DNA from 4 places in the Streptomyces sp. NPDC047982 genome. Region 2 is predicted to be linked to each of the others. Evidence: riboswitches for the same ligand, from Rfam matches in the RefSeq annotation. Region 2 holds a riboswitch; each other region holds the start of a gene.
What was found. A riboswitch is a leader RNA that binds a small molecule or an ion and turns the genes downstream of it on or off. The one in region 2 is predicted to bind cobalamin.

Region 1 (5,554 bases), on a different contig from region 2:
CGCTGGTCGGCCACGCACTCCAGGTACTGCCGCATCGACTCCGTGTTCATGCCGGGCAGGCCGTCACCGCACAGGTCGCGGCCGAACTGCAGCTCCGCCGCCACGGCCTCCTTCAGCATGTCGGTCACCTGCCGCCGGAGCTCGTCGTCGAAGAGGTCCGGCTCCTCCTTGCGAACGGTGTCCACGACGTCGAACGCGAAGCTCATGTGCATCGTCTCGTCGCGGAACACCCAGTTGGTGCCCGTGGCGAGACCGTGCAGCAGTCCTCGCGAACGGAACCAGTAGACGTACGCGAACGCGCCGTAGAAGAACAGCCCCTCGATGCATGCCGCGAAGCAGATCAGGTTCAGCAGGAAGCGGCGGCGGTCCGCCTTCGTCTCCAGCCGGTCGATCTTCTCGACCGAGTCCATCCACGTGAAGCAGAACTCGGCCTTCTCACGGATGGACGGGATGTTCTCGACCGCCGCGAAGGCCGCCGCCCGGTCGTCCGGGTCGGGCAGGTACGTGTCCAGCAGCGTCAGATAGAACTGGACGTGCACGGCCTCCTCGAACAGCTGACGGCTCAAGTACAGCCGCGCCTCGGGGGAGTTGATGTGCTTGTAGAGCGTGAGGACGAGATTGTTCGCGACGATCGAGTCACCCGTCGCGAAGAACGCGACCAGCCGGCCGATCATGTGCTGCTCGCCCGGCGAGAGCTTCGCGAGGTCGGCGACGTCCGAGTGGAGGTCGACCTCCTCGACGGTCCAGGTGTTCTTGATCGCGTCCCGGTAGCGCTCGTAGAAGTCCGGGTAGCGCATGGGGCGCAGGGTCAGTTCGAAGCCCGGGTCGAGGAGGTTCTTCTCGGAGGTGGTGTCGGTCATTACTGGCAGGCCTCGCAGGACTCGGGGTTTTCCAGGGAACAGGCGATCGCGTCCGCGTCGGGCACCGGTGTCTGCTGGGCGGGAACGGGGGCGGTGGCCGACGTAGGGCCGGCGGCCGCGCGGGCGATCCGGGTGGCGGGACGGGACCGCAGGTAGTACGTCGTCTTCAGCCCCTTCTTCCAGGCGTACGCGTACATCGAGGAGAGCTTGCCGATGGTCGGCGTCTCCATGAAGAGGTTCAGCGACTGGCTCTGGTCGAGGAACGGCGTACGGGCCGCCGCCATGTCGATCAGGCCGCGCTGCGGGATCTCCCACGCCGTGCGGTACAGCGCCCGCACGTCCTCGGGGATCCAGGCGAAGCCCTGTACGGAGCCGCTCGCCTCGCGCAGCGCCTCGCGGGTCCGGGCGTCCCAGACGCCCAGCCGCTTCAGGTCGTCCACCAGGTATGCGTTGACCTGGAGGAACTCCCCGCTGAGCGTCTCGCGCTTGAAGAGGTTGGAGACCTGCGGCTCGATGCACTCGTACACACCCGCGATCGAGGCGATCGTCGCCGTCGGCGCGATGGCGAGCAGCAGCGAGTTGCGCATCCCGGTCCTCGCGACCCGGGCGCGCAGCGCCTCCCAGCGTTCCGGCCAGGCCGGCTCGACGGCGTAGTGGTCGGGGTGCAGCACCCCGCGCGCGGCACGCGTCTCCTCCCAGGCGGGCAGCGGACCGGAGCGTTCCGCGAGATCGCAGGACGCCTCGTACGCGGCGAGCATGATCCGCTCGGAGATCCTCGTGGAGAGCGCGCGGGCCTCGGCGGAGTCGAACGGCAGCCGCAACTGGAAGAAGACGTCCTGGAGGCCCATGGCGCCCAGGCCCACCGGGCGCCACTTGGCGTTGGAGCGGGCGGCCTGCCCGGTCGGGTAGAAGTTGATGTCGACGACCCGGTCCAGGAAGGTCACGGCGGTGCGGACGGTGGCGTCCAGCCGCTCCCAGTCGATGTCCCCGCCCGAGACGAACGCGCCGAGGTTGACCGAGCCCAGGTTGCAGACGGCCGTCTCACCGTCGTCGGTGACCTCGAGAATCTCGGTGCACAGGTTCGAGGAGTGGACGACGCGGCCCGGCTCGGCGGTCTGGTTCGCGGTCCGGTTGGCGGCGTCCTTGAACGTCATCCAGCCCTGGCCGGTCTGCGCGAGGGTGCGCATCATCCGGCCGTACAGCTCACGGGCCGGCAGGGTCTTGCGGGCCAGCCCCTGCGCCTCGGCGGCCCGGTACGCGGCGTCGAACTCGTCGCCCCACAGGTCGACCAGCCCGGGCACGTCCGAGGGGGAGAACAGCGACCACTCGCCGTCCGCGTCGACCCGGCGCATGAACTCGTCCGGGATCCAGTGCGCCAGGTTCAGGTTGTGCGTACGGCGGGCGTCCTCACCGGTGTTGTCGCGCAGCTCCAGGAACTCCTCGATGTCCGCGTGCCAGGTCTCCAGATAGACGGCGGCGGCACCCTTGCGGCGCCCGCCCTGGTTGACCGCGGCCACGGAGGCGTCGAGCGTCTTCAGGAACGGCACGATCCCGTTGGAGTGCCCGTTGGTGCCCCGGATCAGCGAACCGCGGGCCCGGATGCGGGAGTACGGCAGGCCGATGCCGCCCGCGTGCTTCGAGAGGCGCGCCACCTGGTGGTAGCGGTCGTAGATCGAGTCGAGTTCGTCGAGCGGGGAGTCCAGCAGGTAGCAGGACGACATCTGCGGGTGCCGGGTACCGGAGTTGAACAGCGTGGGGGAGGAGGGAAGGTAGTCGAGCCGGCTCATCAGCCCGTACAGCGCCGCGACCTCGTCCACGGCACGCGGGGAGTCGTCCTCGGCGAGCCCGGACGCGACCCGCAGCATGAAGTGCTGCGGGGTCTCGATGACCTGGCGGGTGTGCGGGTGGCGCAGCAGGTAGCGGCTGTGCAGGGTCCGCAGCCCGAAGTAGCCGAACCGGTCGTCGGCGCCGTCGGCGAGGGAGCGTTCGACCAGGGCGTCCAGGGTGGCGGCGTGCGCCTGGACGAACGCGGCGGTGCGGTCCGCGATCAGGCCCTCGCGGTGGCCGACGGCGACGGACGCGGAGAAGGAGACCGCGCCCTGCCCCGCCGCCTCGTCCGCGACGGCACGGGTCAGCAGCCGGGCGGCGAGCCGGGAGTAGGCGGGGTCCTCGGAGATCAGCCCCGCGGCGGCCTCGGTGGCCAGCGAGTGCAGCTCGGCCTCGTCGGCTCGGGCGCTGCGCCCGCGCAGCGCGGCGGCGGCCACCCGGCCGGGGTCGGTGTCGGGCAGGTCGGCGGTGAGCGCGGTCAGGGTCCGCAGCAGCGCGGTTCCCGGCTCGTCGTGTGCGGTACCGGGGCCGTCGTGTGCGGCTCCCCCGGACTCGGCCGCCTCGGACACGGTCGCTTCGGACACGGCGACCGGGGCCGGATCGGCTGGCGCGATGGTCACGCGGTGCTCTCCCTCGCTCGGCTCGGGGCCGGCGGGGGAGCGGGGGTGGCCGGGCAGCACCGGGCCCGGACAGGGGGCAGCACTGCGTACGGCGTCCACCGGCCCATCCGCGAGGCCCGGACGTCTGGCATCCGGGTCGGTCGAACCGGATGCGCTGTCGGCAGGTCCTCGGACTTGCTCGGGCATGCGCAAAAGCGCACCGAGCACACCGTTGCGGGACAGTTCCGGATTCGCGCCGGATTCCCCTGCGGCGACAGCGAGCACGAGCATACATGTGGGGGCCGCTCGGTGAGGCAGCCCCCAGATGTTGTGTCGGCCGACTCACGTCGAGGCCGTAGGGCGCGTCCTGCGGCCCTCGTGGGAAGAAGGCGGACGTGCCCCGCCGCGCCCCTCGGGAAGGGGGTGCGGCGGGCTGTCCCGGGCCGTCCGAGCGGTCGTTCCAGGGCGTGTTTCGAAAGTGGCGTCGTCCGCCCGAAGGGCGGGGCCCGCGGCGTACGTGGACGATCCTGACAACGTGGCGAGGCGCCGTGCCAGGCGTCGCGGGCCGGACGGGACTTTCGAAAACACGTCCTAGCGGCCGCCACCCTGCGTCGCCGCCGAACTCGGGGACTCGGGCACGGCCGGCGGCAGCTCCACCCGGACACCCGGGTCGCCCGCGTCCGCCGTGTAGTCGGCCGGGGAGGTCTCGTCGACGCCGGCGGGTGCCTTCGCGGCGTTCAGGACGAACGTCAGCACCACCGTCACCACCACGTTCAGCACGAACGCCGTCAGACCGATGTAACCGATCTCGCCGATGCCGGGGATCTTCGTGGACGATCCGCCGAAGTGCGCCTGGGTCGGGCCGGCGACCTCGTACGCGGCGACCGTCCCGTACACCATGCCGACCGCCCAGCCCACGAGCAGCGCCCAGCGGTGGAACCAACGGGTGAACAGGCCGCCGACCAGGGCCGGCATGGTCTGGAGGATCCAGATCCCGCCCAGAAGCTGGAAGTTGATCGCGACCGTCTTGTCCATGGTGAGGACGAAGGCCAGTGCCCCGACCTTCACCAGCAGCGACACCAGCTTGGAGACCCTGGTCTCCTCCTCGGGGGTCGCGTCCGGCTTCAGGAAGTCCTTGTAGATGTTGCGGGTGAAGAGGTTCGCCGCGGCGATCGACATGATCGCGGCGGGCACCAGCGCGCCGATGCCGATGGCGGCGAACGCGACGCCCGCGAACCAGTCGGGGAACATGTTCTCGAACAGCTGCGGAATGGCCAACTGCCCGTTCTCCACCTCGATCCCGGCGGCGATCGCCATGAAGCCGAGGAGCGCCAGCATGCCCAGCATCAGTGAATAGATCGGCAGGATCGTGGTGTTGCGCCGGATCACGTCGCGGCTGCGGCTGGAGAGCGTCGCCGTGATCGAGTGCGGATACATGAAGAGGGCCAGAGCCGAGCCCAACGCCAGGGTGGCGTAAGCCCATTGGCCCGCCTCGCCGGGCGCCAGGGCGCCGGTCGGCTTCCCGCCGGGCGGGCCGGCGAACTTCTCCTCGGCGGCGGCGAAGATGTCGTGGAATCCGCCCAGCTTGATCGGGATGTAGATGATCGCCACCACGATGACCAGGTAGATCAGGCCGTCCTTGACGAACGCGATCAGCGCGGGGGCCCGCAGGCCGGACGAGTAGGTGTACGCGGCGAGCACCGCGAACGCGAGCAGCAGCGGCAGGTCCTTGACGAACCAGTGCGTGTTCTCGCCGCCGCCGACGCCCATCACGTCCAGCACCGCCTGGATGCCGACGAGCTGCAGCGCGATGTACGGCATCGTGGCGAGGATGCCGGTGACGGCGACCGCCAGCGACAGCCCCTTCGAGCCGAAGCGCCCGCGGACGAAGTCGGAGGTGGTCACGTAGCCGTGCCGGTGCGAGACCGACCACAGGCGGGGCAGGAAGGTGAAGATCAGCGGGTACACCAGGATCGTGTACGGCACGGCGAAGAAGCCCGCCGCGCCCGCCGCGTAGATCGCCGCGGGAACGGCGACGAAGGTGTAGGCGGTGTACAGGTCGCCGCCGAGCAGGAACCAGGTGACCCAGGTGCCGAACGACCGTCCGCCCAGGCCCCATTCGTCGAGGCTGGCCTCGTTCTCGGCCCTGCGCCAGCGTGCAGCCAGGAAGCCCATGACCGTGACGGCCGCGAAGAAGAAGACGAAGACGCCGAGCGCGACGCCGTTCACACCGTCCTTCACGCCTGCCCACCCCCCTTGCGGGCGCGC
Region 2 (5,554 bases):
GGGTGGGACGATCCGGAGGCGTGGGACACGCTCACCGCCGGGCTGACCGCCGTCGGCGTAGCCGTCGCCGACATCCACGGCATCGTCATCACCCACCACCACCCCGATCACCACGGCCTCTCCGGCCAGGTGCGCGAGGCGTCCGGTGCGTGGATCGCCATGCACGCGGCGGACACGGAGATCGTGCGCCGCACTCGGGAGGCGGAACCCGGCACCTGGCTGAACTACCTCGTCGCCAAGCTCACCGCGGTCGGTGCGCCCGAGGCGCACCTCGCGCCGTTGCGGGCCGCGGCGGCCGACCGAGGGCGTATGCGGACCCTGCCCGGGGAGCGGGCCGCGCTGCCGGACCGGGAGATCGTGCCCGGTGAGCTGTTGGACCTGGCGGGGCGGCGGCTGCGGGCGGTCTGGACGCCCGGCCACACCCCCGGTCATGTCTGCCTGCATCTGGAGGAGAACCACCCGACCGGTCTGCCCGGCCGGGGACGGCTGTTCTCCGGGGACCATCTGCTGCCGGGGATCAGCCCGCACATCGGGCTCTACGAGGACCCGGACGCAGACACGGTCACCGATCCCCTCGGCGACTACCTCGGTTCCCTGGAGCGCGTGGGCCGGCTCGGGGTGGCGGAGGTGCTGCCCGCCCACCAGTACGCGTTCGCGGACGCGGCCGGACGCGTACGGGAGCTCCTCGACCACCACGAGGAGCGGCTGGCTGGGCTCCTCGGGCTGCTGTCCACCCCGCTGACCCCGTGGGAGCTGGCCGAGCGCATGGAGTGGAACCGGCCGTGGGACCGGATTCCGCACGGCTCGCGCAACATCGCGGTCTCGGAGGCCGAGGCGCATCTGCGGCGGCTGGTGAAGCTGGGCCGCGCGGAAGCCGTGGCGGGAAGCGATCCCGTGACGTACATCGCGGTATGAGCGGTGCGAGTGGCGTTCACCGTGGTACGTACGAGCCGCGTGTGGGCGGCGGGGGCGGCGTCGACCGTCGTACGAGTCGCGTGGGGGCAGCGGGCGTCGCGGCGGCCCGCGTCGCGGTGATGCACGTCACGGTGGCGTACGTCGCGCGGTGATGCACCTCACGGTGGCGTACGTCGCGCGGTGATGCACCTCACGGTGGCCTGCGTCGCGATGGCGCACCGCCTCGTCCTCGTCGCCGTACGAGCGCGCGTGGGCACCCCGCGTCCGACCGGAACGCCCGCCCCGGGGCCCTTCCGGTACGCCCGGTAGAGTGAATGGGTCGTCATCATGCCCGTACAGGGGGAAGCCGGTGCGAATCCGGCACTGACCACGCAGCCGTGAGCCGTCCCGTGGGCGGTGAGTCGGAATGCCCTGGACGCGGTTGTGACCGGCTCGGACCACCGGAACCCCGGTGGTCGGCACCGTCGAGGTATACGGAGTCGGAGCCTGGTGCGTGAGCGTGCCTGTGCCCGGTTCGGTTTCCCGCACAGGAGAGGCCCCGCCCGCCATGACCGTACGCCGCAGCGCGGCAACGCTCGCCGCGACCACGGCCGCCGTGCTTTGCGCGGCCGCCCCGGTCGCGGTCGCGGCGCCGTCCCCGTCGCCCACGCCGTCCGTCGCCCTGCCCGCCGGGCTGTACGGCACGAAGGACCCCACTTACGACGGTGTCTGGCGGCAGTCGCTGGCCTTCCTCGCGCAGCGGGTCGAAGGCGTGACGCCCGCCGCGAAGTCCGTGGACTGGCTGATCGGCCAGCAGTGCGCCAACGGCGCCTACGCCGCGTACCGGCCCGACGTCTCGAAGCCGTGCGACGAGAAGACGGTGCTGGACACCAACGCCACGGCGATCGCCGTGCAGGCCCTCGCCGAGGTCGGAGGACACGGGGAGACCGTGAACGACTCGGTCCGCTGGCTGAAGTCCGTGCAGAACGAGGACGGCGGCTGGGGATACGTGGCCGGCGCGCCCAGCGACGCCAACTCCACCTCCCTCGTGATCGGCGCCCTCGCCCGGCAGGGCCAGCGGCTCGCGGACATCGTCACGCCCAAGGGCAAGTCCCCGTACGATCCGCTGCTCGCGCTCTCGATCCCGTGCGGTGAGAAGGACGGCGGCGCGTTCGCGTACCAGCCGGACAAGGCGGGGAAGCTCGTGGCCAACGCGGACGCCACCGCCGCCGCCGTGCTGGGCAGCATGGGCAAGGGCCTGGCCACCGGCGACAACGCCGCCGCCAAGGGGACGAACTGCCGCCCCGCGGCCTCCGGTTCCGCCCTCACCCCCGAGCAGGCCGCCCAGAACGGCGCCCACTTCCTCGCCGGTGCCCTCGCCGCGAAGGGCCACCTCGACCTGGCCCCGATGCCGGGCGCCGAGGACTCCGGCCCGCAGCCCGACATAGGCAACACCGCGGACGCGGTCGTCGCGCTGTCCGCCTCGGGCCACCAGGACAAGGCGGCCAAGGCCGTGGCCTGGCTGAAGAAGAACTCCGGTGCCTGGGCCGAGCAGAACGGCCCCGCCGCCTACGCGCAGCTGATCCTGGCCGCGCACGCGACCGGGAACGACGCCCGGGACTTCGGCGGCGTGAACCTGGTCGACAAGCTGAACGCGACCGGTCCCAAGCCCGCGGCGATCACGACCCCCGATCCGTCCGCCGACACCGGGTACGAGGCCACGGAGAAGGACCGGGTCCACAGCGGCGACGACGTGATCGGCGGCGTGTGGTGGTTCGTCGGCATCGGCCTCGTCGTCGGTGCGGGCGTCGGCTTCCTGATCAGCGGCCGCCGGAAGAACCAGCAGCTGTGAGGCGGACGGGAGGTGCCGCCGCGGTGCTGACGGTCCTGGGCACGGTGGTGACGGCCATGCTGCTGGCCGTGCTGGGCGCGGGAGAGGCCCAGGCGGCCGGCTACCGGTACTGGTCGTTCTGGGAGGGCTCCGGCGAGAGCTGGACGTACGCCACCCAGGGCCCCGCCCTGGTCCGGCCGGACGACGGTTCCGTGCAGGGCTTCCGGTTTTCGGTGAGCGAGGACTCCCAGGACGCGGCCCGGCCGCGCCACGCGCCCGGCTTCGCGAAGATCTGCGCGGACACCCCGGCCGAGAAGGGATCCAAGCGGGTCGCGCTCGTCATCGACCCGGGCACGGCGGCGGACGCCCCGGACGGGCGGACCCCGCCCCCGCTGCGGACCGCGTGCGCCCTGGTCGCCCCGGACGCGAGCACCGCCGAGGCCCTCGCCTCGGTGGCCAAGCCGCTGCGTTACGACGGCAACGCGCTGCTGTGCGCCATCTCCGGCTACCCGGCCTCCGGCTGCGGCGAGCAGGTGTCGGGCGACGGGCACAAGAAGCCTGACGCGTCCGCCTCCGCCACGTCCGCCACGTCCGGCGGCGGTTCCGACGGCGGCGGACCGTCTGCGGGGATGCTCGTCGGGGCCGGCGCCGTTCTCGCCCTCGGCGCAGCCGGGGTCGTGCAGGCCCGCCGCCGCCGAGGATGACCGCTCCGACCAGCGGCCCGACGGCTGGGGACGGGACGCCCGACGGCCCGACGACCGGCCGCCCGACGATCGACCGCCTCACGACCGGAACGACCCGCACCACCGGTGTCGCCCGCACCGCTGGCGTCACCCGTACCACAGGTGTCGCCCGCACCGAGGGTGGCACCCGTACCACTCGCGCTCCCCGCACCGCCGCCCGGCCGCTCCGCGCGCTGCGCGCCCTGCGTGCACCGGAGGCGAACCGGAGCAACGCCCTGCCCGCCGGGGCGTGGTGGCTGTGGGCGCTCGGCCTCGCCACCGCCGCGTCCCGCACCACCAACCCGCTGCTGCTCGGACTCCTGGTCGGGGTGGCGGGCTATGTGGTCGCCGCTCGCCGCACGGACGCGCCCTGGGCCCGTTCGTACGGGGCGTTCATCAGGATCGGGCTGTTCGTCATCGGCGTGCGGCTGGTCTTCTCCGTCCTCCTCGGCTCACCGATCCCCGGCGCGCACCCGCTGTTCACGCTCCCCGAGGTGCCGCTGCCCGACTGGGCGCAGGGCGTCCGGATCGGTGGCCGGGTCACCGCCGAGCAGTTGGTCTTCTCGCTGTACGACGGGGCGAAGCTGGCCGCCCTGCTGATCTGCGTCGGCGCGGCCAACTCGCTCGCGAACCCGGCCCGGCTGCTGAAGTCGCTGCCGGGCGCGCTGTACGAGGCGGGGGTCGCCGTCGTCGTCGCGATGACGTTCGCGCCGAACATGGTCGCCGACGTGGCGCGGCTGCGCACCGCGCGGCGGCTGCGGGGCCGCCCGACCGGCGGTGTCGGGGCGGTCCTCCAGATCGGACTGCCGGTCCTGGAGGGCGCGTTGGAGCGGTCGGTCGCGGTGGCGGCGTCGATGGACGCGCGGGGGTACGGGCGCAGCGCCGAGGTCCCGCCCGCCGTCCGGCGCACCACGAACGCGCTCACGCTCGGCGGGCTGCTCGGGATGTGCGCGGGCACGTACGGGCTGCTGGCCGCGCAGGGCGCGGTGTACGGGCTGCCGCTGCTGGTCGCCGGGCTCGTCGCGGCGGCGGCCGGGCTGCGCCTGGGCGGCGCCCGGTCGGTCCGTACCCGCTACCGGCCCGACCGGTGGGGCGCGCGGGCCTGGCTGGTGGCGGGTTCGGGGATCGTGGTGGCGGTGGCGATGATCTGGGCGGGCCGTGTGGACCCGGAGGCGCTGCACCCCGGGGTCGTACCGCTGACCGCGCCGGTGCTTCCGTTGTGGCCCGCGGCGGCGGTGCTGGTGGGGCTGCTGCCCGCGCTGGTGGCGCCCGTTCCGCCGCCGGTGGGCGCCGGTTCGAAGACGCGGCCGAGTCCCGAGGAGGGCCAGTGATCCGGTTCGAGCAGGTGTCGGTGCGGTACGAGGGGGCCGAGCGCCCCACCCTGTCCGGGGTCGATCTGACCGTTCCCGAGGGCGAGTTGGTGCTGCTGGTCGGTCCGTCCGGGGTCGGCAAGTCGACACTGCTGGGGGCCGTCTCCGGTCTCGTGCCGCACTTCACCGGTGGCAGGCTGAGCGGCCGGGTCACGGTCGCGGGCCGCGACACCCGTACCCACAAGCCGCGCGAACTCGCCGACGTGGTCGGCACGGTGGGCCAGGACCCGCTCTCCCACTTCGTCACCGACACGGTCGAGGACGAGCTGGCGTACGGGATGGAGTCGCTGGGGCTCGCCCCGGACGTGATGCGGCGGCGGGTCGAGGAGACCCTGGACCTGCTGGGTCTGGCCGGGCTGCGGGACCGGCCGATCGCCACGCTCTCGGGAGGGCAGCAGCAGCGGGTCGCGATCGGTTCGGTGCTCACCCCGCATCCGAAGGTCCTGGTCCTCGACGAGCCGACGTCCGCGCTGGACCCGGCGGCGGCCGAAGAGGTCCTGGCCGTGCTGCAGCGGCTGGTGCACGACCTGGGCACGACGGTCCTGATGGCGGAGCACCGGCTGGAACGGGTGGTGCAGTACGCGGACCAGGTCGTCCTGCTGCCGTCGCCGGGCGCCGCTCCCGTCATGGGCGCCCCCGCCGATGTCATGGCCGTCTCCCCGGTCCATCCGCCGGTCGTCGGGCTGGGCCGGCTGGCGGGGTGGGAGCCGCTGCCGCTGTCGGTCCGTGACGCCCGG
Region 3 (5,554 bases), on a different contig from region 2:
CGGGTAGCTGCCGCAGGACGCCGAGGACGTCGAGTTGGTGGCGTATGTCCAGATGGTTGGTGGGCTCGTCGAGGACGAGCAGTGAGGGCTGCTGGGCGAGAGCACGGGCGATGAGCACGCGTTGGCGTTCACCGCCGGAGAGCCGGTCGAAGGTGCGGTCGGCGAGAGCGCCCATGTCCACGGACGCGAGAGCCGACGCGATCAGCCGCGCGTCCTTCGCCGTGTCGCCGTCGAGCAGGCCCTTGTGCGGGGTACGCCCCATCGCGACGACCTCACGCACCGTCAGGTCGAAGGCGGCCACCGGTTCCTGGACCACCGCGGCCAGGGTGCGCGCCAGCCCGCGCACGGGCAGGTGCCAGGCGTCGGCCCCGTCGACCCGTACGTGTCCGGCGTCGGGGCGCAGCACGCGGTAGACGGCGCGCAGCAGGCTGGACTTGCCGCTGCCATTGGGGCCGACCAGACCGACGACCTCGCCGGGGCCGGCGCGCAGGGAGACGTCCCGGACCAGGTGGCGCGCACCGGCGGTCAGGGTGACGCCGTCGACGGTCAGGGCGGCACCGTCGGCGCCGCGTCCGGTCGCGTCGCTCATGCCGCTCCTCGTTCGCCGTTCCGCCGGGCGTCCCGGCGCATGAGCCAGAGGAAGAAGGGACCCCCGCACAGCGCGGTGAGCACCCCGACGGGAAGTTCCATCGGCGCCGCGACGGTGCGGGCGGCGATGTCGGCCCACATCAGGAAGACGGCTCCGCCCAGAGCGGCCGTCGGCAGCACGCGGCGGTGGTCGCCGCCGACCAGGAGCCGCACGGTGTGCGGCAGCATCAGGCCGACGAAGCCGATCGGCCCGGCCGCCGCGACCAGCACCCCGGTGACCAGGGACAGCAGGACGAACATGCGGGCCCGGAACCGGGCCACGTCGAGCCCCATCGTGCCCGCGGCCTCCTCGCCCGCCAGCAGCAGGTTCAGATTCCGTGCCTGCACCAGCAGGACGGCGGTGCCCAGCAGCAGGGCGGCGCCCGGCAGCCAGAGCGTGTCCCAGCCGACGCCGCCGAGGCCGCCGAGGGTCCAGGCGAGGACGGCACGGGCCTCGTTGCCCCGGCCGGTGGTGAGAAGCAGCAGGTCCGTGACCGCGGTGAGCACCGACGCCACCGCCACACCGGACAGCACGAGCCGTACCGAGGTGATGCGTCCGCCGGTGCGCGCGGTCGCGTACACCACCAGCAGCGCGCCCAGGGCACCGGCGAACGCGGCGGCCGGCAGCGAGACGGGGCCGAGCACGCCCACGCCGAGCACGATCACCGAGACCGCGCCCAGTGACGCGCCGGAGGACACGCCCAGCAGGTACGGCTCGGCCAGCGGATTGCGGATCAGGGCCTGCATCGCCGTGCCCACCACCGCCAGCCCGGCCCCGGTCACGGCGCCGAGCAGCACACGCGGCGCCCGCACGTCCAGGACGATGGTCTCCCGGGCGCGGGTCCAGGACGGCTCCCGCCAGTCGGCGCCCAGCGCGTGCGTGACGATGCCCCACACCTGGCCGGGCGGCACGTGCACCGAGCCGATGGCCAGGCCGGCGGTGGCGGAGACCACCAGCAGCAGCGCGAGGACGGTCAGCACCAGGGGGAGGGGAACACGTCCCGAGCGGCCCGCGCGGCGTGTGCTCCGCGCGACCGGCCCGTCCACCGCCGCGTCGGCCGGGCCGGCCTTCACGGGCGTCCGCGTCACCGGAACCTCTCGGGATGCAGACCGCGTGCCAGGCCGTCGACCGCGTAGGCGGACCGGATGCCGACGAGGGTCGCGGTCAGCGGCAGGACCACGAACCGCTGGTTCCTGATGGCGGGAACATCGGCGAGAGCGGGCTGCGAGAGCAGGAACTCCTTCTTCTGCTCGACGCTTCCGGACCCCGCGTAGTCGTAGATCACCACGACCTCCGGCCTGCGGGCCACGACCTGCTCCCAGGAGACGTCCCCGAAGACGTCGTCGAGGTCCGCGAAGACGTTGCGGCCACCCGCCAGCCCGATCAGGTCGTTGCCCAGGCCCTTGCCGCCCGCGGTCAGGGCGGTCTTGTCGCCGCTGTCGTAGACGAAGACGGGCACGTCGGGCCCGCTCCCGACGGCCGCGACGGCCCTGTCGACGCGTGCCCTCAGATCGGCCACCAGAGCGGAGGCACGGTCCGGGACGCCGAAAATGCGGCCGAGTGTGCGGATCTCGTCGTAGGTGTCCCGCATCGTCACCCGCTTCTTGCCGCAGTACTCGCGGTTGAGGTAGGTGTCGATGCCCGCTTCGGCGAACGCCTTGCGCGAACGGCCCTCGTTCTCGGCGAACGCGCTGCCGTAGCCGCCGTAGACGAAGTCCGGCTCCGCGTCCAGGACCGTCTCGAAGGACGGTTCCCTCTTCGCCAGCTCGGGTACGGCCGCGAAGTCCTTCCTCAGCTCGGGCAGGACGGCCGAGTCGGGGAAGGCGGTACCGACCATGCGGTCGCCGAGGCCCAGGGCGAGCAGCAGTTCGGCCGGGTGCTGATGGATCGTCACCACGCGCGAGGGCGGTTCGTCGTAGGTCGTTCTCACCCCGCAGTTGTCGACGGCGACCGGGAAACCGCTGACCCGCGACGCACCGGCCTTCGGTTTCCTGGGGGAGTCGTCGGCGCCGCAGCCGGCCGTCAGCAGGGCGGTGGCCAGGGCCACGACCCCGGCGACGGCACGCAGGGTGCGCCGGGTCCGGGCAGGGTGAGAGCAGGGGCGGCGGGATGTGCCGAAGTACACGTAGAGCCTCCTGGGGAGTCCGCGCTCCTCAAAACGGGCCCGCGACAGGCCAGTTTCCTGACTCCCGGATCGACGTTCCCCCCGCCTTCCCGCGCCGCGCGCAGTGGCATGTCGAAGGGTTGCACTCCCCGGTCACAGTGGCGGGACCGTGCCGGATTCGCACCGGCTTCCTGTCTCCCGTCGCGGCGATGACCTGCCGATATTACGTTCGTCCGAGGTCGGCGCACAGAGGGGGCCCATGTGAGTGATCGCACGCCCAGGGACCGGAACGCGTCTTTCGGCCACTCGCCGACGCGACCGGACCACGTGGTCCGGGAGGCCGGGTGCGACCGTCGTCAACACGCGGTTCCCCAAGTCTCGCGTTCGACGTAAAAAGGCGGAAAAGGGTAAACCATCTTCCTGTGTGCGACATCCTCACTGGCGTGATGAGCCTGACGGGGACACCCGTTTTCCTGGCCACGATCACGCTGGCCCTGGTCAGCGTGCTGCTTCCCCTGCTGTTGTGGGGACGGGTGCGGGGCCCCGCCGTGGTGCGCGGCGCGAGCCGCCTGGCGATGGTCGTCCTCGCACAGGGGGCGGCCGTGCTGAGCGTCTTCGTGGTGGTCAACAACACCAACGGCCTGTACGACAGCTGGGCCGACCTGCTCGGCACCGGACACCACGTCGTCGCCGCCCCGGACCTCGGACGCGACGGACTCGGGAGTCACAAGGACCGGGCCAACGAACCGAAGGTCGTCCAGGACTTCAGACCGGCCCGCGACGCCCGGATGGGGCACAACGTCCGCGTCACCCATGTGCGCGGCCGGGTGTCGGGGGTGTACGGCGAGGTGTATGTATGGCTGCCGCCTCAGTACGACCAACCGGCCTTCCGACACCAGAAGTTCCCCGTGGTCGAACTCCTCGGCGGCTTCCCCGGTTCGGCGAAGGCGTGGTTCAGCAGCCTTCGGGTGCAGTCGCAGCTGGAGGCCCGGATGCGAAGCGGTGAGATCGCCCCGTTCATCCTCGTGGAACCGCGCACCAACCTGCTGGCCGGTCAGGACACCGGATGTGCCAATGTGCCGGGCGTCGTGGACGCCGAATCGTGGCTCAGCGTGGACGTCCGGCAGATGGTGATCGACACCTTTCGCGCGCGGGGCGGCGCGGAGGGGTGGGCGGTGGCCGGTTACTCGGCCGGGGCACACTGCGCCGTGAAGATGGCACTCGCCCATCCGGAACGGTACCGGGCGGCCGTGGGCCTCTCCGGCTACAACGACCCGGCCGCCGAACGGGTCTCCCTCACGGCCCGCGCCCCCGAACTGCGGCGCACCAACAACCCGCTGTGGATCCTGCGCCACGCGAGCACGCCTCCGCGCGTCTCGCTCTATCTCTCGGGCGGACGCGACGACGGCTACCGTGACGGCGTCGCGCTGCGACGCGCGGCGATGCCCCCGACACGGGTGGTGGTGGCCCGGGTGACCGGCCCGCACACCATCGGGCTGTGGAAACGCCAGGTGCCGCAGGTCTTCCGCTGGCTGACGGCCGAACTGTCGCCGCCGGCGGGGCGGGTGGCGCCGGCGAAGGGCGTCTGAGGAGCCGGGAAGCGGCGGGGACGGGCCGGACGGGCAGAGGCGGGGCGAGGACCGACGGGGGCGACGGCACGGAAGGTACCGACGCGGTGCGCGCCGGACGGTCGGGCCCTCGGGGCCGTCCGTCCGACGGCATGCCGGTCGGGCGTCGGCCGAATGGAGTCGTCGGGGCGCCCGGCCGGGCGATCGTGACGACGGTCCGGGGCATCGGCCCGGGGCGCCGTCGACGCTCCCGGCGCACGGGCGGAAACCGGGCGTCGGAAGCCTGGGGCGGGGGCGGGCGCCGGGGTCCGGCGCCTCGGCAGGGGGCGGACCACGGATGTCGGAGGCCGGGACGTCCGTCCCGCGCGGCGATGCCCGATGCGGCCGACGACCCTACGGTGGTGCCATGGCGGTGATCAGTATGCGAAGGAAGGGGGAACGGTCCCGGCTCGGTGTGATGGACACACTGGGCCTGGTCGTCCTGTTCATTCTGTCCGTCGTGGCCGCCTCGATCGTGCCGCACGAACGCGACTTCTCCCTGCGGTGGCAGGCGGTGGTGCTGGCGGGCATCGGTTGCTCCGCGCTGGTGTGGCGGCGCCGTCACCCGGTCGGCGTACTGGCCGTCGCGATCGGCTGCGGAGTGGCCTTCCAGGTGCTCGGATTCCGGGAGAGCCCGCTGGTCATCAGCCCCGTCCTGGTGTCGGTCTACACCGTCGCCGCGCGCACCGACCGGCGAGTGACCTGGACCTCGGCACTGTCGACGGCGGCCATTCTGGTGGGCGCCGCCGTGCTGTGGGATCCGCGTTCCTGGCTGGCCCCGGACAACGCGGCGATGCTGGCGTGGACGGCGCTGCCCGCCGCCATCGGTGACGGGGTGCGCTCGCGTCGCGCCTATGTGGCCGCGGTGGAGGAGCGGGCGGAACACGCGGAGCGCACGCGCGAACAGGAGGCGGAGCAGCGGGTGGCGGCCGAGCGGGTGCGGATCGCGCGCGAACTGCACGACATCGTCGCCCACCACATCGCCCTCATCAACGCCCAGGCGGGCGTGGCGGTCCACCTCGTGGAACGGCGGCCGGAGAAGATCCTGGCCGCGCTGGAGGACATCCGGGACACCAGCCGGTCCGCTCTGGACGAACTGCGCGTGACCGTGGGGCTGCTGCGGCAGTCCGGCGACCCGGTGGCACCGCGCGACCCGATGCCCGGCCTCGCCCGCGTACCGGCGCTCGTGGCATCGTTCGAGCGAGCCGGACTGAC
Region 4 (5,554 bases), on a different contig from region 2:
ATTTCACGAACGGTTTCCATGACACCGCCAACGCGATGGCCACCACCATCTCGACCGGCGCACTCAAACCGAAGACCGCGGTGGCCATGTCCGCCGTTCTCAACCTCGTCGGCGCGTTCCTGTCCGTGGAGGTCGCCAAGACGATCTCCGGGGGGATCATCAACGAGGACGGGCTGCGCACGGAGGTCATCTTCGCGGCACTCGTCGGCGCCATCCTGTGGAATCTGCTGACCTGGCTGGTCGGGCTGCCGTCCAGTTCCTCGCACGCCCTGTTCGGCGGCCTGATCGGCGCCGCGGTCATGTCGGCCGGCTGGTCCTCGGTCAACGGCGGCACGGTCGTCACGAAGGTGCTGATCCCCGCGGTCGCCGCCCCGATCGTCGCCGGTGTGGCCGCCCTGCTGGCCACGCGGCTCACGTACCGGATCGGGGGCAAGATCCGTGACGAGGCCCAGGAGAAGGCCACCGCCAAGGGCTACCGCGCCGGTCAGATCGCCTCGGCCGGACTGGTCTCCCTCGCCCACGGCACCAACGACGCGCAGAAGACCATGGGCATCATCACCCTGGCCCTGGTCACCGGCGGTGTGCTGAACCCCGGCGCCAACCCGCCGGTCTGGGTCATCGTCTCCGCCGGTATGGCCATCGCGCTCGGCACCTACCTGGGCGGCTGGCGCATCATCCGCACCATGGGCAGCGGCCTCACCGACCTCAGGCCGCCGCAGGGCTTCGCCGCCCAGACCAGCGCGGCCACGGTCATCCTCGCCTCCTCGCACCTCGGCTTCTCCCTGTCCACCACCCAGTCCTGCTCCGGCGCCGTGATGGGCGCGGGCCTCGGCCGCCAGGGCGGCGTGGTCCGCTGGTCCACCGCCACCCGGATGTTCGTCGCGTGGGGTCTGACCCTGCCCGCCGCGGGTCTGGTCGGCGCGGGCGCCGAGCTCCTGACCCAGCAGGGCACCTGGGGCGTCGTCGTCGTCGCGGCGCTGCTGGTCGTGGGCTCCGCCGCGATCTGGCTGGTGTCGCGCCGCAAGCCGGTCGGTCACGACGACGTCGCGCCCTCCGAGAGCGCCGTCGAGCCCGCGGGCGTGGTCACCACGGCCATCGCCGCCGTCAGCCCGCCGCCCACCGTCGCGGCCACCGCCGGGGCGCAGGACCTCGTGACCATCATCCCGACCACGCCGGCGCCCCCCGCCCAGGACCCGGCGCGTCCCGCCGCCGTCTAGTGCCCCTCCCGGCAACGTTTGCCCCTCCCGGCAACGTTTACTGGTCACGGCACCAGGCCGATCACGCGGACCGTCCGCAGACCGTCTAAGGAATCAGCATGAATATCGACTGGGCAGCCCTCGGCTCCGTCTTCGGTGTGTCGCTCGTCGTCACCGTCGCGCTGGTGGGCGTCTTCACCCTGGGCATCGTCGGCCTCGCCAAGCAGCCGGAACCGGCGGCTCAGGGCGGCTCCGGCGGATCACGGGTGCTGGCACGCGCGGGCGCGTACGCCTGCTTCGCGCTGTGCGCGGCGGCGGTCGCGTACGGGATCTATCTGATCGTCGCCTGAGCCCCGCCTCTCCGCCCACCCCTCTTCACCTCTTCACCTCTTCTTTCCTCGCTGTTCTTCGCTCTCCGACGGGCCGGACACGCCTCGCGCGTCCGGCCCGTCGTGGTGCCCCCGCCCGGATGTGGGCCTCAACACACTGCGCCGCCGCAGGTCAACGGCTAGTTGACGGGCGTTCGCGGAGCGTGGTGGACTGCCGGAGCCATTTACGGCGACAGCAGAGGAAGCCGGTGCGAATCCGGCGCGGTCCCGCCACTGTCACCGGGGAGCGGTCCCCCACACCGGGAAGTCACGGCACGCGCGAGCGGGCTGGAAGGCCGGGGGAATCGCGGATCCGGGAGCCAGGAGACTCTCGTCGCCGGTCACGTCGAACCAGGGCGCGGACCCTGAGTGAGGACATATCTCCATGCCTGGCAGCCGTGCGTCCATTCCTGTGCCGCTCTCGCCGAGAGCCGCCCGTACGAAGGTCCTCCGAGGCGCGACGGCCGGCTGAGCCATGCGTGCCGATCGCGTATTCGCGTACGGCGCCACAGTCGGCCTGATCGGCGATCTGCTGCTCGGTGACCCCCGCAGGAGGCACCCGGTCGCCGCCTTCGGGCGGGCCGCGGCGGGCGTCGAGCGCCGTCTGTGGCGCGACCACCGCGGGTGGGGCGCGCTGCACACCCTCGTCTGCGCCGGCGGCGCCGTGGGCGGTGCGGCGCTGCTCGCCCGTGCTGTACGCCGTCACCCCGCCGCCTCCGTCGCGCTGACCGCGGCCGCCACCTGGTCCGTGGTCGGCGGCACCTCGCTGGGGCGGGAGGCGCGGGCCATCGGCGGTGCCCTGGCCGCCGGGGACGTCGAGGTGGCCCGGGAACGCCTGCCGCATCTGTGCGGGCGCGACCCTCACTCCCTCGACGGGCCGCAGATCGCCCGCGCCGTGGTGGAGTCCGTCGCCGAGAACACCTCGGACGCCGTGGTCGGCGCCCTCGTGTGGGGGGCGCTGGCCGGTGTTCCCGGCCTCGTCGGCTTCCGCGCGGTCAACACCCTGGACGCGATGGTCGGCCACACGTCGCCCCGTCACCGGCGCTACGGCTGGGCCTCGGCCCGACTCGACGACCTCGCCGGCTGGCCCGGCGCCCGGCTGACCGCCCTGCTCGCCGTGGTCGCGGGCGGACGGCCGCGCGAGGCGGTACGGGCCTGGCGGGCCGACGCGGCGAAGCACCCGAGCCCCAACGCGGGCCCGGTGGAGGCGTCGTTCGCGGGCGCGCTGGGTGTGCGGCTGGGCGGGACGCTGGCGTACGGAGGCCGGGTCGAGCACCGCCCCGTGCTGAACGGGGCCACCGGGCGGGCGGTGGAGACCGCGGACATCGAGCGCGCGGTGCGGCTGTCGCGCCGGGTGGGCGTGCTGGCCCTCGGCGCGTGCGTGGCCGCACGGCTGGGCGCGGGCCTCGCCGCGCGACGGCTCGCGGACGTACGGGGCACGGGACGGCGAGGGATCGCGGGGGCGCGGCTCGCGGGCATGAGCGGCGCACGGACCGCACGAACCGCGCCCCTCACGGTCGCGGAACGCCTGATCGCAGGACGGAGACGGACATGAGCGGCGGACTCCTGGTCGCCGGGACCACCTCGGACGCGGGCAAGAGCGTCGTCACGGCGGGCATCTGCCGCTGGCTCGCGCGCCGGGGCGTGAAAGTGGCGCCCTTCAAGGCGCAGAACATGTCGCTGAACTCCTACGTCACCCGGGAGGGCGCCGAGATCGGTCGCGCCCAGGCCATGCAGGCCGCGGCCGCCCGGGTGGAGCCGTCCGCGCTGATGAACCCGGTGCTGCTCAAGCCCGGCGGGGACCGCTCCAGCCAGGTCGTCCTGATGGGCAGGCCGGTGGGCGAGATGAGCGCCCGCGGCTACCACGGCGGCAGGCAGGAGGCCCTGCTCGGCACGGTCGTGGACTGCCTGGAGCGGCTGCGGAGCACGTACGACGCGGTGATCTGCGAGGGCGCGGGCAGCCCGGCCGAGATCAATCTGCGGCACACGGACATCGTGAACATGGGCATCGCCCGGGCGGCACGCTTCCCGGTGGTGGTGGTCGGGGACATCGATCGCGGCGGCGTCTTCGCGTCGTTCTTCGGCACGACGGCGCTGCTCTGCGCCGAGGACCAGGCGCTGGTCGCGGGCTATCTCGTGAACAAGTTCCGCGGCGACGTGTCGCTGCTGGAGCCCGGCCTGGACATGCTGCGCGAGGTCACGGGCCGCCCGACGTACGGGGTGCTGCCCTTCGCGCACGGGCTCGGCATCGACGAGGAGGACGGACTGCGGGTCTCGTTGCGCGGTGCCGTGCGCGAGTCCGTGATCGCGCCGCCGCACGGCGAGGACGTGCTGCGCGTCGCGGTGTGCGCCGTGCCCCTGATGTCCAACTTCACCGACGTGGACGCGCTGGCCGCCGAACCGGGCGTCGTCGTCCGTTTCGTGGACCGCGCCGAGGAACTGGCCGACGCCGACCTGGTCGTCGTGCCGGGCACCCGGGGCACCGTCAAGGCGCTGGCCTGGCTGCGCGAGCGCCGGCTCGCCGACGCCCTGGCCCGGCGCGCCGCCGAGGGCCGGCCCGTCCTCGGGATCTGCGGCGGCTACCAGGTCCTCGGCGAGCACATCGAGGACGAGGTCGAGTCGCGGGCCGGTCACGTCGACGGGCTCGGTCTGCTGCCGCTGCGCGTCCGCTTCGACCGCGAGAAGACGCTGGCCCGGCCCGTCGGGGAGGCGCTCGGCGCACCGGTCGAGGGCTACGAGATCCACCACGGCGTCGCCGACGTGCGCGGCGGCGAGCCGTTCTTCACCGACGGCCGGGGGCGCGCCCTGGACGGCTGCCGGGCCGGAGCCGTGTGGGGCACCCACTGGCACGGCTCGCTGGAGAGCGACGCGTTCCGCCGCCGTTTCCTGGCCGAGGTGGCACGCGCCGCCGGCCGGCGTTTCGTCCCCGCCCCCGACACCCGTTTCGCCGAGCTGCGCGAGGAACAGCTCGACCGTCTCGGCGACCTGGTCGAAGAACACGCGGACACCGACGCGCTGCTCCGGCTCATCGAGTCGGGCGCACCGTCCGGACTTCCCTTCATCGCCCCCGGAGCACCTGGAGCACGCGTATGAACGCCCCCACGAGCACCGTGCTGTTGCTGTCGACCGCCGACACGGACCTGCTCGCCGCCCGCGCCTCCGGCGCGCCGTACCGGATCGGCAACCCCACCCGGATCGATGTCCACGAGGATCTGCCCACGCTGATCGAGGGCTCCTCGGTCGCCGTCGTCCGTCTCCTCGGCGGCAGGCGCGCCTGGGAGGACGGACTGGCCGTGCTGCGCGCGTCCGGCATCCCGACCGTGCTGCTGGGTGGCGAGACCGTGCCGGACGCGGAGCTGATGGCCGAGTCGTCCGTACCCGCCGGGGTCGTCTCGGAAGCGCTGCGCTACCTCGTGGAGGGCGGGCCCGGCAACCTGGTGGAGCTGGCCCGCTTCCTCTCCGACACGGTGCTGCTGACCGGTCACGGCTTCGCCGGGCCGCAGCGGATGCCGGAGTGGGGCGTGCGCGGCGACCGGGAGTTCGTCGAGGGCCGCCCGACGGTCGGGGTGCTGTTCTACCGGGCGCACGAGCTGTCCGGGAACACCTCGTTCGTGGACGTGCTGTGCGACGCGGTCGAGGCGCGCGGTGCCAACGCCCTGCCCGTGTACTGCGGTTCGCTGCGCGGCGCGGACGCCGGTCTGTACGAGCTGCTGGGCCGGGCGGACGCCCTGGTCGCCACGGTCCTGGCGGCGGGCGGCACGCGCGCCTCGGACGCCTCGGCCGGGGGCGAGGAGGAGGCGTGGGACATCGGCGCGCTCGCGGAGCTGGACGTCCCGGTGCTCCAGGGCCTGTGCCTGACCTCCACCCGCGCCGCGTGGGAGGCGTCGGACGCCGCGCTGTCCCCGATGGACGCGGCGATGCAGGTGGCGATCCCCGAGTTCGACGGCCGGCTGATCACCGTGCCGTTCTCCTTCAAGGAGCAGGGCCCCG

Region 1: linked by a shared signal. The riboswitch ahead of ACGF2V_RS26710 (ribonucleoside-diphosphate reductase subunit alpha) and the one ahead of ACGF2V_RS24025 (prenyltransferase/squalene oxidase repeat-containing protein) in region 2 are both predicted to bind cobalamin.
Region 3: linked by a shared signal. The riboswitch ahead of ACGF2V_RS24220 (ABC transporter substrate-binding protein) and the one ahead of ACGF2V_RS24025 (prenyltransferase/squalene oxidase repeat-containing protein) in region 2 are both predicted to bind cobalamin.
Region 4: linked by a shared signal. The riboswitch ahead of ACGF2V_RS05815 (cobalamin biosynthesis protein) and the one ahead of ACGF2V_RS24025 (prenyltransferase/squalene oxidase repeat-containing protein) in region 2 are both predicted to bind cobalamin.

The regions. Positions count from the first base shown of each region.
Region 1 is NZ_JBIDBS010000025.1:65,267-70,820, forward strand. Features, by position in the region: gene ACGF2V_RS26705 (ribonucleotide-diphosphate reductase subunit beta) at 1-860, opposite strand, end outside; gene ACGF2V_RS26710 (ribonucleoside-diphosphate reductase subunit alpha) at 860-3,307, opposite strand; cobalamin riboswitch at 3,449-3,594, opposite strand; gene mctP (monocarboxylate uptake permease MctP) at 3,878-5,527, opposite strand; gene ACGF2V_RS26720 (DUF3311 domain-containing protein) at 5,524-5,554, opposite strand, start outside.
Region 2 is NZ_JBIDBS010000020.1:138,140-143,693, forward strand. Features, by position in the region: gene ACGF2V_RS24020 (MBL fold metallo-hydrolase) at 1-915, shown strand, start outside; cobalamin riboswitch at 1,221-1,348, shown strand; gene ACGF2V_RS24025 (prenyltransferase/squalene oxidase repeat-containing protein) at 1,463-2,746, shown strand; gene ACGF2V_RS24030 (SCO2322 family protein) at 2,803-3,429, shown strand; gene ACGF2V_RS24035 (energy-coupling factor transporter transmembrane protein EcfT) at 3,426-4,778, shown strand; gene ACGF2V_RS24040 (ATP-binding cassette domain-containing protein) at 4,775-5,554, shown strand, end outside.
Region 3 is NZ_JBIDBS010000021.1:29,461-35,014, reverse strand. Features, by position in the region: gene ACGF2V_RS24230 (ABC transporter ATP-binding protein) at 1-589, opposite strand, end outside; gene ACGF2V_RS24225 (iron ABC transporter permease) at 586-1,674, opposite strand; gene ACGF2V_RS24220 (ABC transporter substrate-binding protein) at 1,713-2,753, opposite strand; cobalamin riboswitch at 2,783-2,965, opposite strand; gene ACGF2V_RS24215 (alpha/beta hydrolase-fold protein) at 3,179-4,321, shown strand; gene ACGF2V_RS24210 (sensor histidine kinase) at 4,707-5,554, shown strand, end outside.
Region 4 is NZ_JBIDBS010000004.1:54,511-60,064, forward strand. Features, by position in the region: gene ACGF2V_RS05805 (inorganic phosphate transporter) at 1-1,217, shown strand, start outside; gene ACGF2V_RS05810 (hypothetical protein) at 1,316-1,546, shown strand; cobalamin riboswitch at 1,763-1,895, shown strand; gene ACGF2V_RS05815 (cobalamin biosynthesis protein) at 2,040-3,119, shown strand; gene ACGF2V_RS05820 (cobyric acid synthase) at 3,116-4,657, shown strand; gene cobN (cobaltochelatase subunit CobN) at 4,654-5,554, shown strand, end outside.